4 regions of the Oxobacter pfennigii genome follow, and region 1 is predicted to be linked to each of the others. Evidence: riboswitches for the same ligand, from Rfam matches in the RefSeq annotation. Region 1 holds a riboswitch; each other region holds the start of a gene.

Region 1 (4,216 bases):
TATGTGCCAGAAGGTATACTGATACAGCTCTTTGGCCATGCAATGTCTAAAAAAACTTTTGAATCCGTAACCTTTGTTGCAATAGCCTTGATTGCAGTGTTCATCATATACATAATAATTAAAAGATACGCTAGAAAATAATTTAAGTCTGCCGGTGTCAAAATTGATGCCGGTATTTTTTTTATAAATAAATTCAAAAAATCAAGTAATAGGACAAATTGTCCGATTAATAATTATAATAAGGACAATTTAAGATCCGTTATAGTTAATTTATTGTAGGAGGGATATTAATGAAAACAATCAGGGTTCCTAAATTCGTTAAACCTATTTACAGCGGCAAAGATAAATTAAATGAACTAATACAAAAATATATAGTAATTAAAATATCTGCATTGACAACTACAATAAAAAATAAGTTCAAAAAAGCATAACATTAGGAGGTATTGACTTGCAGTGGGTAGCAGGGCTTTACGGAAGAATTTCAACAGACCACGAAGAACAGCACGAGTCTATCCTGGTCCAGCGTGAGGCGCTTATAAAGTATGCCCAGGATAACGGCTTTGAAATCAACGGATATTATTTTGATGAGGGATATTCCGGAACAAGCTATGAACGGCCCCAGATAATTAGGCTTAAAAAAGATATATTAAATGGCAGCATAAATGTTGTTGTTGTAAAAGACCTTTCAAGATTAGGGAGAAACAATCCCCTTACCTTATTGTTCTTAGAGTACTTATCCGAAAATGGAATCAGGCTTGTATCAATAAATGACGGATATGACAGCTTTAAGGATGAAGATGATTATATCGGGATAAAGACCTGGTTTAATGAAAGGTATTCAAAGGAATTATCGCACAAGATAAAATTTGCTCTCAAGCATAAAAAAAGCAAAGGGGAATACTTGGCGGCCTTTGCACCCTATGGATACAGAAAATCCAAAACAGAAAAAAACAAATTAGAAATAGACCCATATGCCGCTTTAATTGTAAAGGAGATATTCAACTTATATATTAAAGGCTATGGGTTTTTAGGCATTGCAAATATCCTCCAAGAAAGAGGAGTATTAAACCCCTCAAGTTATAATTCATATTCAAAAGTGTCCAAAAACTGGGATTGGACTACAATTAAAAGGATAATAAAGAACAGGGTATATCTGGGTCATTCCATACAGAATAAAAGCAAAAAGAAAAGCTACAAAAGCAAAACCTTAATCTCAGTACCCCAGAAGGATTGGATAGTGGTAAAGAATACCCATGAAGCAATAATTGATGAAGAAACCTTCAATACCTGCCAGAATATATTAAGCAGCAGAAAAACGAAAGGAAACTACAGATGCGGTGCAGCGGGGCCTCACTTATTTTCATCCTACCTGTTTTGTCATGATTGCGGTAAGCACATGTATTATAAAAATATAAAAGGAAAAGGCTATTACAGGAGCGGTGGGTATGTTAAATACGGCAGGTCATATTGCACCAGTCACCAGGTTTCAGAAGAGGAACTTGTAAACATATTGGCATCAGAGCTTAAAAAATTAATGGATGAAAATATATCTATAAATGATTTGGTAGATGAAATATATAAGGGTATGAATATTGACGCCGGATGGTCTGATGAATTAGTTGCGATAGAAGAAGAACTAAAAAAGAACAGAATAAAAATTGATATTATGTACAGGGATAGATTGGAAGGCATAATAGATGGGCGATCATTTGAACGGCTGTCAGGGGAATATTCAAAAATAATTTTTAAGCTGGAAGAGATAAAAAATCAGCTGATTGTAAAAATTATTTCAGAAAAAAATGACGAGGAAGTGAAAATCCAATTATTAAATGAAATTAAAGCTTTGCTAAATTTAGATTCCTTTGACAGAGAGCTTATAGAATTTATACTTAAGCGAATGGAAATTTGCGAGGAGGAAATTTTAATAGAATTTAATTTTGAAAAACCCTGATTCTACGAACTATATATCACATCTGATAAATCCTGTTTATAGAACCAAAAAATGAGGCATAATGTTAATAATTACCATTGGAATATCAGAATAAGTTTTATATAATAAATTATATGTTCAGCTGAGTCCGGTGGTACCGGAGCGGGGGAGAAACTTAATTGGGGTGTATCTTATTAAAGAGGGCTACTCTATGGCCTAACCCGACAACTAACCTCGTAAGCGGGATAGAGGAGGTTACATATGGACAAAAGAAAAAAGTATGCTATATTGATAGCATGCTTGGCGGTAACGATTATTTCCGTTGTTGTGATACTGTTATCTCAGAATACACAGGATGTTACATCACAACAAAAGATGGAAGTAACTCAGACCGTTGACGATACACAGGTTTTAGCTGCCGCTGATTCTTCACAGGTCAATGAGGAACAAACTAATGAGACTGCACTGGAGAGTACCGAAGAAACAGATGAAGCTGAAGAGAACAGCGAAGAGCCAAAGAAGCCTGAGATTTTAACCTACACTGTAAAATCAGGTGATACACTGGGTGCCATATCAAATGAATATGGCGTGACTGCAAATTCAATAGCAAGTTCCAGTAACATTTCTGTCAACTCAACTTTGAAAATCGGTCAGCAATTAAGGTTCCCGTCAATAAAGGGAATACTTTATAAGATCAAAAGCGGTGATACCCTTTCAAGTATTTCTAAGTTATATGACATAAAAGTTGACGATATAGTAAAAACCAATGGTATGGAATCTGCTAATAAATTGAATATCGGTCAGGAGATAATATTGCCGGGCGTAGATCAGGTAAAAACCGTAGTTGTCGCATCAAAAACCGCTGCCGTTGCATCAAGAGGTTCATCAGTCTCCGCTGCAGCCAGCGCAGTTGCTTCAATAAGCATGTGGCCTGTAAGAGGCACGCTGACATCCTTGTTTGGCCCAAGATGGGGTACAACTCACAAAGGAATAGACATAGCAGCGCCCACTGGTACAAATGTAAGTGCGTTTTTAGACGGTAAGGTTGTACATAGCGGATGGGAAGGCGGATACGGTTATCTCGTTATAATTGATCACGGCAACGGACTTAGAAGCTATTATGGACACAACTCCAAATTGTTGGTTAGTGTAGGACAGCAGGTCAGCAAAGGAGATATAATAGCTAAAGTCGGAAGCACGGGAGATTCGACAGGCCCTCATTGCCATTTTGAAATCAGAAAAAATGGCACGGCTGTAAATCCTCTCAATTATTTGAAGTAACATAGGACGCATTTAAATTTGCGGAATCTATTAAAGCACTAATTTTTTAGTGCTTTTTTTATAGTAAAAGCTTTTGGATTTAAGAGGTAAGATAAATGGAAAACTTAATTACTTTTCTATCAAAATACGGTATATTCGGTGTGCTTTTAGCCGCTTTCTTCGAGCCCATAATTTTCCCGCCTCCCGTTGAGATAGTTTTGCTTCCGGTTATGCTTAGCAACCAGGATAAAGCAATATTAATAAGCTTAGTTACAGTTTGTGTCTCATTTATAGGAGGGATGGTCGGGTATAATCTGGGCAAAATTGCAGGAAGGCCATTGATTATAAAGATGTTTGGAAATGATGCACTGAATAAGGTAGAGGAAATATATAATAAATACGGAATTTTTGCAGTCATGACTTCGTCCTTTACACCTATACCTTATGAGGTATATACATTGTCTGCCGGGGCTTTTAGGATGAACTTTTATCGTTATTTGATTGCCACTTGTCTTTGCAGATTGCTAAGATATGTGCCAGAAGGTATACTGATACAGCTCTTTGGCCATGCAATGTCTAAAAAAACTTTTGAATCCGTAACCTTTGTTGCAATAGCCTTGATTGCAGTGTTCATCATATACATAATAATTAAAAGATACGCTAGAAAATAATTTAAGTCTGCCGGTGTCAAAATTGATGCCGGTATTTTTTTTATAAATAAATTCAAAAAATCAAGTAATAGGACAAATTGTCCGATTAATAATTATAATAAGGACAATTTAAGATCCGTTATAGTTAATTTATTGTAGGAGGGATATTAATGAAAACAATCAGGGTTCCTAAATTCGTTAAACCTATTTACAGCGGCAAAGATAAATTAAATGAACTAATACAAAAATATATAGTAATTAAAATATCTGCATTGACAACTACAATAAAAAATAAGTTCAAAAAAGCATAACATTAGGAGGTATTGACTTGCAGTGGGTAGCAGGGCTTTACGGAAGAATTTCAACAGACCACGAA
Region 2 (4,216 bases), on a different contig from region 1:
CATTTGATAATATCTTCTTTTGCTCTTAAAGTATCAACGGTATTTCTCAATTCTGCAAAATCAATTTTGATTTTGTGATCGTGTCTGTCTCTTAAACTCAAAGATTCTTTATAATCATCAAGTTTAATCTCCCGTTCCATCTCCTTTTGTTGCCTGCCTCCACGGTAATAGGTTCCCTGGGATTGGACTGAGACGAGCCCCTTTTCGGGATATCTCAAGGCAGTCAGGCTTCCTCCCATGCTAGCGCCCTGGTCGATATTTATGGTATTATTGACAAAAACCGCCTTGGAAACGGGAGTATGTCCGTAAACTATCATAGGTTTTCCGTAATAATTCGCTGCCCAATCACCTCTTATAGGAAGCCCTTTATCGTCAACTTCCCCCGTCACATCGCCGTACAGTACAAAATCAATTATTTTTTTTGACAGCTTTCCAATCATTTCTTCCTTTATTCCTGCATGGGCTACAACAAGATTGCCATTGTCCAGCATCAAATAAAGAGGAGAATTTTCATATAGCTCCAAAAAATCATTTTTAATTTTCTTTGCTTCGCTTTTTTCAAGCTTTTCGTATTCCTTGACCGTAGTTTCCAATCCATTCTTTATCTGCACCTTGCTGCCTTTTAAGTATCTGTAAAATTTATTGCAGTGATTTCCGGGTATATAAAGGGCATTTCCCGAATTGACCATATTGATGACGGTCCTTATAGTATCCATTGTCCTTGGTCCTCTGTCCACGATATCACCTGCGAATACAACCTTTCTTCCGTCAGGATGGCTGTATTTGAATCCATTTTTTCTGTAACCAAGTTTGTCTAGGAGCATTTCAAGCTCGGTACAGCAGCCGTGAACATCGGAAATTATATCAAACAAAGCTTTATCTTCAGTTTCTATATTATAGGAAACAATTTCATGTTTGAAATCATCGGCATCATTCTCATTCAGTACGATCACTTTGTCAAATCCCTCGTTTTCAACAGATTTTAAAGATTTAAGAAAAGCAGCATATTGTTTTTCTATAACATAACGCGACACCTTTCTTTGTCTTAAATTATTTCTTTCAATGGCAATTTCAGTGGATATATCAAATGCCAAGAGAATAGAATAATAATTATTGTCCTCTGCCAGGTCTAAAAGCTTTCTTCTTGCCTCGTGAGATACTGCCGTCGAGTCTGCAACCACTAATTTTTTAAGGTTCATTCTCTTTTTTATAATGTAATAAAAAAGTTCAAAGGCCTCTTTTGATACTTCCATATTCTCTTCATCATCGGAAACCAGAGCCCTGCATCTGTCAGAAGATACAACTTCAGTATCCTTGAAATTTTTAAGCGCAAAAGTAGACTTACCGCATCCGGCAATGCCGCAAAGCACAATAAGGGAGGTTGCAGGAATCTCAATCTTCATATTGCTCCACCTTTCACATAATACTTACCGTGAATTTCGGCCATTGCCCGGAGTAATTCTAAAATTACAGCTTATATAATAATTCTACGTCAGTTAGGTTAATTTCATCCATATTATATGAACAACATAATTCAAAAATAAAAAATATAAAAGTCTTTTTCGAATATTTTTCTTAAAAAGACACATATTAAGAATAAGCCGAAGTTTAATAAAACACGGGGGAACCAAATTTGGGGTGAATCGCGAAAGCGTAGGTTATGCCTTTACCGAACCCGTCAGCTAACCTCGTAGGCAAAAGGGGGTATACACATGAAAAAAAGAGTATTTTTACTCGTTGTTGCAGTGCTAATCGGATTAGGATCAGGCAGTGCATTTTGCAGGGATTCAAAGGACGATGACAGCACCTTCATCAAAATATTCACGCCATATCATAATATGAAAAGTGTCAATGTTCCTTCTGAAAATTCTTTGTCCGTTACAGCCTTTAAAAGCAATGAATCAAATAATTTCAAGTATGAACTTACAGATGATGAAGTTGAGCTTATTGCGAAGGTTGTATATGCTGAAAGCAAAGGTGAACCCTTCATTGGAAAAATAGCTGTTGCCTCTGTTATAATCAACAGGCTGTCGCATCCTGAATTCCCCAAGACTATTAAAGATGTTATATACGAAAAAAATGCTTTTTCCTGTCTGGATGAAAGGTATATGGATATAAATCCGGATGCTGAATCCTATATGGCAGTGGATGAGGCACTAAGGGGAAATGACCCTACAGATGATGCAATTTTCTATTATAATCCGAAATCTGCGACAAGTACTTGGATGAAAAATGCCACTAAAAATAAACCAACAACAATAGGCAGACATGTGTTCTTCAAATAAAAAACAAAAGCCGTATTAATTTACGGCTTTTGTTTTTTATTACGAAGTAACAAGGTTTCCGGGACCCGCTAGCAATCTTTGATTGCTATTAGCGGGTGGGGTTCTTATTTTTTTTAAAAAGCTATACGCTTATTTCCTTGCCCTTCAAATCCCTGGCATAGTAAAACAAATACTGCTGGGCAAAACCCGCTAATTTTTTAAACTTCTCCTGTCCGAATTTTTCTATTTTAGGCAGGCTGACATCTGGAGCAAGATAAAAATGCTGCATAACCCTTTTTACCCACACATCAACAGGGAAAGCCTCATAATAATACATTGAAAAAAGCAATATGCAGTCAGACACCTTAGGCCCTACCCCGGGAAGCTTCATGAGCTCATTTCTGGCTTCAGCATAAGTAAGGTTTTTCAAATTATATAGGTCTATCTCTTTGTTAATTACCATTTCCACAGTCTTTTTTATATATTTTGCCCGAAAGCCTGTATGGCAGCTTTCAAAATCCTCAACAGATGCATCTTTTAAATCTTGAGGGGAAGGAAAGGAATGATAAGTATTTCCTTTATATACAACAGGCTTTCCCCACTTTTCGGATATTTCTTTTATGGCTCTTTTAATCATGGGTATCCTGTTATTTGCAGATATAATGAATGAAATCAAAGTCTCCCATTCGTCCTGTTTTAAAATTCTTATGCCTTCTCCGAAGCCAATGGCTTCTTTTAGAGTATCATCCTCTGAAAGCTCGTTTTTGATTTTTCCATAATCCCTTCCCATATCGAAATAATCATACCAGAGACCATCAAATTCCTTCTTATCCGTATTATCCAATACAAGGGTTTGTCCATCTTTTTTCACATTAATTACTCTTCCCTGTACGACGCCGGTATAGCTTCCGTCACCTTCTTCATACCACCTGAAGCACTGGCCGCAATCAAATACATGTTTAGGCTCAAAATCCCGAATATTCTCTATGATAACTTTCCCGCCATCTTCCATAATTCTATTGTTCAAAGTAGTTCCACCTCCTTAGCCGATATAAATACATATATATTATTAAAACATAAAACCTGGCCTTACGCCAGGTTTTTAGTTATTTCAACAAAGTTTCAACAGCATTTTTAAAATCATCTCTTGATAAAAGGCCTACTGAGCCCTTTGGAGTTTCACCGCTTTTAAAATAAGCAACCGTAGGTATGCTTCTTATGCCGTATTCCATGGAAGTCTTGGGATTTGCGTCGGTATCAAGCTTGCAGAACTTTACTTTACCTTCGTATTCGGCAGCTACTTCTTCAAAAATCGGTGCAAACATTTTGCAAGGACCGCACCATGTAGCCCAAAAATCCACTACTACCGGAATATTCGATTCCAATACTTCCTGATGAAAACTATCATCTGATAAAACTACAATATTCTTTCCTGCCATATTATCTACCTCCTGAAATTTCTGATATACTCAATAATTTTTAAACCTGCAATTGCTCCCTGGCCTACTGAGACAGATACCTGTTTTATGGTGCCGGCACAATCTCCTGCAGCATACAGGCCCTTTAGATTGGTCTTTTGTTCGTCATCGACTTCTACTGTCCCGTCTTTTATTATAACACCGAGTTTCCTTGCAAAATCAACGGAAGACGCAGTGCCATAAGCAATAAATACAGCATCGAATTTTTCCTCATTACCGTCCTCAAATATAATGCTTTCCAAAAATTCTCCGCCATTTAATGATTTGAGCTTCCCTTCAAAAATCTTTACACCTTCAAAATCTACAGTCTTTTTGTTTCCGTTGGTCAAAAGGGTAATATCTTCAGTGAAATGCTTCATTTCTTCCAATTCGTTTTTGGCATATTCATTATATCCTAAGATAGCTACCTTTTTTCCTTTGTAAAAAAATCCGTCACAGGTGGTGCAATAATGGATACCTTTACCTTCAAACTTA
Region 3 (4,216 bases), 210 kb from region 1:
TATGATTTTGTTTTTTATGATCCCGAAGGAAAAGACAAATTCAAAATCCTGAGCCAGGCTGTATTCGTTTTCTTCTGTCCAATAGCCTGTTATTTCTCCGTTCAGCGGAAAGATTCTCTTTATACTTTCATCTTCATAAAAGGTTACATATTCAGCCGGAATAAGGCCGTAGTCCGTTTTTATAGCCGTCTGTTCCTGGAGGGATAAGGATTTTAAATTCCCGTTTTTATAAAAGGACAGAGAACTTGTATTTTTTCTTCTGGCTTCATCATCCACATACTGAGGAACGAATTTTCCAAAAGGAGTTTCAATCTCGTTAAGTTCATCTATCGTACATTCTTTGATGCCTCCGTTTTCATAAGTTTCTAAATGGGTTATTCCCTTTAAAGTGCCGTACTTGATATTTATTTTATTCATATTAGCCTCCTTCTTAATGTTTTATTCTGCTGCATTGCAGGTTTTGGGACGAACAATAATTTTATACTCATTGTTTTCTCTGCTGATTATATTGCCTTTAAGGTTGAGCCTTTCAAATTCTATTTCAAACCATTGGGGTACATGGCTGCATATAATCTCCAGTTCATAAAATCGTGTGTTTTTCAAAAAAGGCAGCAGCGCCTGTTTTGAAGAAACATTGGATTTTATATTCTGAAGCGGCTTTAGATCCATGAAATAATATCCATTCTGGTTTGCCTCAACAGGGTATGGTATGGGAGGGAATTTTGCTTCACATGGGGATTCTGAACTTTCAGCTTCGGTCTCTTTCCCCTGTATATAATCTAAAAAATCCGCAGGTTTGCCCTCAAATTCCCAGGAATTGAATCCTTTCATTTCAAGGATGTTATAAACAAGCCCGTTTACTTTTTCACCTACAAATACCCTGCAGTCACCAAGCTCGTCAATTATGGCGGAAATCTGATCCCTGATGGATCTAAGCCCTGACGAGCTGTCAAGGTAAAAGAGGATTTCTTTTAATACTGTCCATTTACCCCGTACCCTTTTATAAATCTTTATAATGCCTTTATCATCTACAGACGATGTATCTCCGTTCTTATCCAATAAAACTGCAATTTCAATATTCTTTTTCATTCTCATCATCCTCTCTTTCTTCATAATAATCCTTGTAAATTAAATAATTAAATGCAAAAAAGGTACAATGTAAGCAAACATTGCACCTTTGCAAAAATTCCTTATTAACCCTTGAAATATATAATTTTTACTGCCCCTAAGAATGTTTTTAGTATTATAGCAAAAAAAATATTTATTTGCAATGTACATCGCAGCCAAAATTTACGATATAAAAGAAGTGCTCCAAAATATCAGAGCACTTGTAATGTTAGTTTATGATTCTTCTCGCAGTCATGTAATTGCGATTATAATAATCTTCCGATAAACTGCTGTAGCGTACTTTGCCGCCATAGCCTGAGGCTGCATGAATAAATGTGCTGTCTCCTATGTATATGCCTACATGAGTGATGTTGTTATGGCCTCCGTTGGTATCGAAAAATACCAAATCGCCCATTTGAAGCTGTGACCTTTCAATGATTGTACCCTGATAGGCTTGTGTGGAGGCTGTACGGTTTAAGCTTATCCCGTTGTTTTTAAATACGAACTGGGTAAAACCGGAGCAGTCAAAACCCCGCTCGGACGAACCGCCGTAAACATATTTTATGCCCAAGTATTTTTCGGCAGTTCCAATTATCTGCTGTGCTTTTGTTACAGTTTCGGCAGCCGGTGTTACAGCTGCAGCCGGTACTTCAGGCGCAATTATTGCATCAGAGCCCCTGGAACTTAAATCAATTGATGGGATTGTATCCAGTAAGACGTATTCACCCGCAACCCAGCCTGTAATACCGTCAAAAGTTACCTTGTGCCAGTTGCCTGAGGTTTCTTCAATAGTGAGTTTTGTCCCGGGATACAGCTTGCCTATGACGGGATAATCAGTGCCCGGTGACTGGCGCAAATTGAGATATCCGGTGCAATTAACCGTGCCTGTGGTGCTTTGGGCATAGGCAGTAGCAGAGAGAAAAGCAAACATAACAAGCATTGTTGAAACAAACACTGCGAATTTAAGCCGTTTCATTCTATCCTCCTATTTTTAGCTTCCGAAGTTAGCTGACGGGTGCGGGCAAAGAGGCGTCCCTACCATACAAAGATGGATTAACCCCAATTTTGGTTTCTCCGTACTCCCTGAAAAGGAGATTCAGCTTTTTTTGTGCGGTGCATATTTTGACAGGTTGTCCTACTTTTAGCATTAAAGGTTGTCCAAAATATGCTGCACAAAATTATGATAGAACTTTTGTCGCCTAATGTCAATTCTGTTATGTTTATCATCTCTATTGTCTGAACCTTAAACCTAGGCAACAAGTGGCATTTCGGAACAATGTTAACTTTTTGTGACAAAAAAAGAGTAAGAAACAACATTTTCCCTCTCTGGCCTGACCACGATATTGGTTGAATTAATTTATACCTGGACGGGTTTAGATATCTTCACGTCACAAGGAACCGTTTGTAATGTGCAGAATCGTTCAGCGTATTTGCAAGTCAGTCTAAGCATAGGACGCATCTCGGATATGCGATGCTGGCTTGATGCATAGAAAATATAAGGTGAATTATCTTTGCCCATAAGTAGAAATCCGTTGTTTTCCAAAGTATCATTGCTCCAGTCCTGTACAATTTGTGTGACGTCGATTTCGGTATAACTGCGTCTGTATGAGTTTTCAAAAGTTACACATCGACTCAAATCTACAGCTGGCGGTGTATGCATACAACCGCAGACGTTGAAAACTTCGAGCAATGGATACAGGGTGTAGTGAGCTTTGGTATTTTTCTTACTTGTAACTTTCCCCATATTGCATGTATCATACGGAAGTTTAAAAAGAATCAATTTGGCTTTTAGTAAAACGCACTTGCATAACCAGAGGGGCCAATTGAAAAACAAATAGATTATTTTTTCATAGCCCAATAACAGAGATTGCTTTGGCTTCTCCCGATAGAAGCTGTCTGTGGAATAATTAAATGCCGATTGAGGACGTAAATCTATTACACTCACTGTTCTCACCCCTTACATAATATGCAGTGCTTTGACATGTGCGACTGTACAACTTTTGAAAATCCTGGCATATACTGTAACTGTAAAAGAAAGCTAGTTATCTTTTTATACAGAATAACCGCAAGGAGGCTTATTCATGGCTATTGTTAATGTTGCTGCAAACGTGACAGCATTATCTGAAAATTCACCTTATAGTGTTGTAGAACTCATATTTAATTATGAAGGCACTACGGTTCAAAACGGAACTGTAATTTACTACAGCGCTCATCTTTCGGATGGGACTAATTCTGAGGATGTCGTGTTCCCGTTTACGATAACTGCCGGAACGGAAATACCAGCTACAGGAAATTTTGCATATACACCCGGAGTAACTTTTATATCGGAGATCAATGCTACAGAAGGAAAAATCTATTATACTGCATAAGTAACATGAAAGAAATTGGTGAAATGAACTGCTCCCTGTCAAGTCAACGTAATTAAGTTAAGCATTGGATGAGACACCCATTATTACGAAAACGATGAACTTACTTAAGCAAGTTCACCGTTTTCGTATTACAATGCTCTAATATATGGTAAAAAAGGCTGCCGCCCAATAAGTTATTCAACCACTAAAGCGGCAGCCTGAATTTTTTGAATGATATTTTTTTATTGTTAGTTTAATTTTCTTTTTTCATTCTCAGGAAAATTTTAACTATTTCATTTACAACAAGGGGAACTATGGATAATAATCCAACGGTAATCCAGTCGCCGGAAGTTAGGTTAAACACCTTGAATACCTCTCTTAAGAAGGGCACTGTTATAACTACATCCTGAAGGAGTATGCCTATTACGATAGATATCAGAAGGAACTTGTTTGTGAACCAGCCAACCTGGAATATGGACTTTCTTGTGCTTCTCATGTTAAGGGAATGCACAAGCTGGGATACGCTAAGTACCACAAAGGCCATGGTCTGGGCATGAGTCAGTGCTTCTTCGGATATATTATCCGGGAATATGGGGAACAGGGATGTTGCTCCTGAATATACCCTTGCACCTATTATGAATGCTGCCAGTGTTAAAATACCTATGAGTATACCGTTTAATATAAGGCTAATGCCTGCACCGCCTGAAAACAGGCTATGCTTTGGATTACGGGGCTTTTCTTCCATTATGTTAGGATCTCCA
Region 4 (4,216 bases), on a different contig from region 1:
TTGAACATGTATTGTGCAATATAATCCTTAACTCCCATTCTTTTGGCATTGTAGGCAGCTAGAAAAGCCGAGGCCACGCCGATGGTATCGTGGGCGTCTCTTAAACTCCAATGATGTGATTCATTAACCTCCACGGGTATATTTCTATCGCCGTGCCATTTCATAAGGGCCTGATTTTCCCTTATGGAAGTTTCAACATCCCTTGGGCCTCTTCCGTCTAAGACGTTATACCAGCATAATGGAACTGCAGCCCAGCTGTTATTTATAGTTTCTCTCAGCATTTCTGCGAAACGGAACACATCGCTGGTACCGCTGTAACATCTTAAAAGAGGGTAATTACCCCTTCTTGATGCTTCATACATCTTTATGAAATCTTCAGGAGATCTTACCGGTACCCCCCCGGCACCATCCAAGGCACTGCTGGCCTTCTCCATTTCAAAGAAATGTTCCTGGGCATTCTGATCGGGGGCTATGGAAATAACGTCCAGCACCTTTGCTTCCGATATGGTTTTTATGCCTTCAATGGTAGCCGAAAGTGAAGGCAGACCAAAATGATGCCGGAGCACAGGATATGGATATTTTCTATTTATTCTCTCAATTAAGCTACTTTCAAAATAAGTATCCTTACAGTCACTGGATTTACCGCTAAGATAGCATATGGTAAATTCATCATCGCTGCTCCCGTCAAAGATTTCTTTAAAGAAGCTATAGCTTTTTGCTACTTCGCATACCGGACGGGTACCGCCAAAAAGCCATTCTATGTTTAATAAACCGTTATCTTCAATTGCTCTTTGTAACTCATCCAAAAGGGGCTTTACCGCAGATGGAGTCAGCCTGTAGCTTACCCCCACTATATCGGGTTTTTGCTTCTTTATGGCTTTAATAAGGTTTTCTATGGAAACTGCAGGGCCTAAGAAGTCCGTATCATATCCTTCTTTTTCTGCAAGCTTGAGAAAATTTGCAACACCTGCTACGTGGACGCAATTTCCGATAGCAGCTGCAATTATCTTTTTCATTATGCAACAACCTCCCTGGGCCTTTCAACTATACCGAAAGTTGCAAGCTCCATAAGCTCACTTACCGTAAGTCCTTCTATTCCTAAATTTCTTACATTTCGGCCTGCCGCAAAATAGTTTTCACCGTGAGCAGTGCATGCCAGATTTATGATAGAATCAATTATTGGTGTCCTGATGCCTACAGTTGCCCCTATGGCTGAAATAGGAACCAGGCTTTCGGGTATATCTTCAAAAATATATCTGGTATCCATTGAACTAGGGGCCTTAATGCCCATATATCCTGAAGTATTCTGAATGGCTTCATGAAGGCTTTCTCCCTTTGAACCATAAGTGACTTCAAGCCATTTAAGGGCCGTAACTGTTTTGACTCCCAGCGCATGGGCTACTTTAACTCTTTCTGAATCCATCTGCTCTAAAATTTTTGAAACAGTGGGAGTGATGCCTTCTAAATAATATTCAAAATCTCCATTGGTGGATTCTATCCGTCCGCAGTTTAAAAGGGTAGGACAAGGATGAAAAATAGCACCAATGTTATTGAGGCTGGTTTCCAAAACATTATCTGCCGGAATAAACTGAGGATAAGCATCCTTTATGGTATCCACAACGTACTTTGTCATATATGAGGGTATGGAAGCCAAGGATACTTGGTTTTTAATGCTGAAAATTTTAACAACGCCTGCTGTTTCTGCACGGCAAGCATAAACAAAGGTCTGGGCTTCAGATATTATAATATTTTTATTGGGAGCTTTTTGCTTTATGATATTAAGAAACTCCAAAGCGCCGCCTGTCCTGCCGGGATTTAAGACAATGATTTGCCCGTCTTTAAGGTAAGGATGGCATAGATTTGCTATCTCTCTATGGCCTGATGCCGGGATGGTTACCATTATTACATCTGCGTTTTCTATTGCTTCTTTTATATTGTCTGTCATTGAAGAAAGCCTGCCGAAGCCTTCTTCTTTTCCGGTGAGATAAATACCTCTTTGTTCCTGTATTTTCTTTATTTTCGTAATGCTTCTATTGTATAAGCGCACATTGTGCCCGCATAAGGCCAGATGCGCGGCCATCGCCTGACCGCCGTTACCTGCTCCGATAACAGCATAATTCAAGCTCTTTTTATTGTTCTTCATAATTTTTACCTCCTCTTTCTTTGGCTTACGAGGTTAGCTGACGGATTAGGATCGAAAGAGTATGACCCCTCCAATGCATTTAAATGCATCGGATTCACCCCATATTATCGGGTCCCCCGCTTCACATACTGTGAATTCAGCGCTTGTTAATAATTTTAAATTACCAGACCTCCTTGAGATAGCAAGATACAACTTAATTATATTATTTAAGTTGTCAGTTGTCAATTTCTTAAAATAAATAAATTAAGGGTCTGTTGCATTTTAAACACTGCATTGCTATGTTCGTGTTCTGCAAGTTCTAAGGCTCCCTGCCTTGAAAATACAAGAATTTTTAAACTTCACTCCGCTCAAACAATCTAAAATTCTAAGTATTTTCTGCGAAAGTGTCACCAAGAACTTGTACAGAACTCTCACAATGCTCATTACGTTGTTTAAAATGCAACAGACCCTGTTTATATAAAAACTATATATAATTAAGTATAACATTCTATACATTCAGGAAAACTTTAACTCTTTTTAAAACTCCTTCATCTCCAACCACCACAATCACATCCCCTGCCCTAAACTCAGCATAAGGGCCGGGAGAAAGTATAATGTCCTTGTCTCTTCTGATTGCTATTATGGTAGCGCCGGTATTTTGCCAGAACTTTACGGAAGAAACGGTCTCACCGACCACCATCGAATCTTCCTTGATTTCTATTTCCAGCGGATTATAAGGGCTTATGTTTCTTAAGCGGTCGGAATAATCTATTATTTTTTCAATGGTATTGGCAAGGTTTGAATCAATCTCTTTTTTATCCTCAAATAGCTTGTCTAAATTCATTTTCAAGGATGCTATGGATTCCATATCCTTGAATTTGTCTATAAACTTACAGGCTTCCTCCTGGGAGTTAATGGTAATGCCACTTCCATGGGAAACTGAAACCACATCCATGTCCTGAAGGAGAATTACCGCCCTTCTCACAGTTTCAGGAGACACATTATATTCGCCGGCAAGAGTGGAACGACCGTGAATTTTACAGCCTGCCTGAAAGTCGCCGTTTACAACGCGGCGGGCAATATCCAGTGCTATTTGCTGATACATTGGCTTTTGTGTTATTTCTTCGCCCATTTGCGGCCTCCCCAAAATAATTTACACAATTATAATAACACCACTTGGCTTGTTAGACAATAATATAAACAGTATAAATTATTAATCTACCGATTTCAAGGATTCAACCATGGTTATTTTCTTAAGCTTGAAATACATTACCGTGTTTACCAATGCTGCAAATACTGCTGTGAGAATGGCTGAGTAAATGTAGCTTGGTATTTTTATCTCTCTTCCGAACATAAGGCTTTCTATTTCAGCTGTAAGTATTATAAACTTGTGAAGGAATATGCCAAGTACCAGGCCGGCAAAAATGCCTATGACGGTTAAAATAGCATTCTCTCTGTATACATAGGCGGACACTTCATTATCGTAAAAGCCAAGGACCTTGATGGTGGCAATTTCTCTTAAACGCTCGGTTATATTTATATTTGTAAGGTTGTATAAAACCACAAAGGCTAAAGCTCCTGCAGATGCAATCAAAACTATTATGATAAAATCCAGGCTCTCTACAATATCGCTTAAAGTTGCCATTGTATTGGAGGAAAGGGTTATGGAGCTCACCTCGGAATCCTTAATCAAATCTGTGGATAATGTATTTTCAAATTCCTTTGAGCCATCGGCAATGACGGCTTTAACCTGATTAAACTCTATCTCATCCTCGAAAAGGGAATTGTAAAGCTCCGGGGTCATGTAAATATAATGGAATACGAAGTGCTCTGTTATACCCGTTATTTTTACATACACCTTGTTATCATCTTCATCCGTTAGATATATGGTATCCCCAACAGCTACATTTAAAAGTTTAGCCAGCTTTTCGGTAATAATTACGCCCTTGTCATCAAGCTCTAGCTTTTCCCCCGTTGTTCTCACCCGGAAGGTTATGAAATCCTGAAGCTTCGTGGTATTTTTTGAAACTATTAAGGATGCAGCTTTTTCGGTTAATTCAGTTCCGGCATCCACATTTTGTTCATTCAAAAGTA

What was found. A riboswitch is a leader RNA that binds a small molecule or an ion and turns the genes downstream of it on or off. The one in region 1 is predicted to bind cyclic di-AMP.
Region 2: linked by a shared signal. The riboswitch ahead of OXPF_RS01815 (cell wall hydrolase) and the one ahead of OXPF_RS19920 (peptidoglycan DD-metalloendopeptidase family protein) in region 1 are both predicted to bind cyclic di-AMP.
Region 3: linked by a shared signal. The riboswitch ahead of OXPF_RS20860 (C40 family peptidase) and the one ahead of OXPF_RS19920 (peptidoglycan DD-metalloendopeptidase family protein) in region 1 are both predicted to bind cyclic di-AMP.
Region 4: linked by a shared signal. The riboswitch ahead of OXPF_RS00970 (NAD/NADP-dependent octopine/nopaline dehydrogenase family protein) and the one ahead of OXPF_RS19920 (peptidoglycan DD-metalloendopeptidase family protein) in region 1 are both predicted to bind cyclic di-AMP.

What each region holds. Positions count from the first base shown of each region.
Region 1 covers NZ_LKET01000068.1:94,136-98,351, reverse strand. Annotated here, with positions in the region: gene OXPF_RS19930 (YqaA family protein) at 1-141, shown strand, start outside; gene OXPF_RS22705 (hypothetical protein) at 291-431, shown strand; gene OXPF_RS19925 (recombinase family protein) at 449-1,951, shown strand; cyclic di-AMP (ydaO/yuaA leader) riboswitch at 2,061-2,188, shown strand; gene OXPF_RS19920 (peptidoglycan DD-metalloendopeptidase family protein) at 2,192-3,211, shown strand; gene OXPF_RS19915 (YqaA family protein) at 3,307-3,861, shown strand; gene OXPF_RS22700 (hypothetical protein) at 4,011-4,151, shown strand; gene OXPF_RS19910 (recombinase family protein) at 4,169-4,216, shown strand, end outside.
Region 2 covers NZ_LKET01000016.1:31,379-35,594, reverse strand. Annotated here, with positions in the region: gene OXPF_RS01820 (AAA family ATPase) at 1-1,403, opposite strand, end outside; cyclic di-AMP (ydaO/yuaA leader) riboswitch at 1,590-1,712, shown strand; gene OXPF_RS01815 (cell wall hydrolase) at 1,713-2,285, shown strand; gene OXPF_RS01810 (DNA-3-methyladenine glycosylase family protein) at 2,407-3,276, opposite strand; gene trxA (thioredoxin) at 3,371-3,703, opposite strand; gene OXPF_RS01800 (NAD(P)/FAD-dependent oxidoreductase) at 3,709-4,216, opposite strand, start outside.
Region 3 covers NZ_LKET01000068.1:299,555-303,770, reverse strand. Annotated here, with positions in the region: gene OXPF_RS20870 (hypothetical protein) at 1-417, opposite strand, end outside; gene anfO (Fe-only nitrogenase accessory protein AnfO) at 439-1,089, opposite strand; gene OXPF_RS20860 (C40 family peptidase) at 1,337-2,083, opposite strand; cyclic di-AMP (ydaO/yuaA leader) riboswitch at 2,085-2,219, opposite strand; gene OXPF_RS20850 (DNRLRE domain-containing protein) at 2,465-3,061, opposite strand; gene OXPF_RS20845 (hypothetical protein) at 3,189-3,476, shown strand; gene OXPF_RS20840 (cation-translocating P-type ATPase) at 3,709-4,216, opposite strand, start outside.
Region 4 covers NZ_LKET01000014.1:11,623-15,838, reverse strand. Annotated here, with positions in the region: gene OXPF_RS00975 (cobalamin B12-binding domain-containing protein) at 1-1,016, opposite strand, end outside; gene OXPF_RS00970 (NAD/NADP-dependent octopine/nopaline dehydrogenase family protein) at 1,016-2,143, opposite strand; cyclic di-AMP (ydaO/yuaA leader) riboswitch at 2,151-2,295, opposite strand; gene OXPF_RS00965 (GntR family transcriptional regulator) at 2,631-3,254, opposite strand; gene OXPF_RS00960 (ABC transporter permease) at 3,336-4,216, opposite strand, start outside.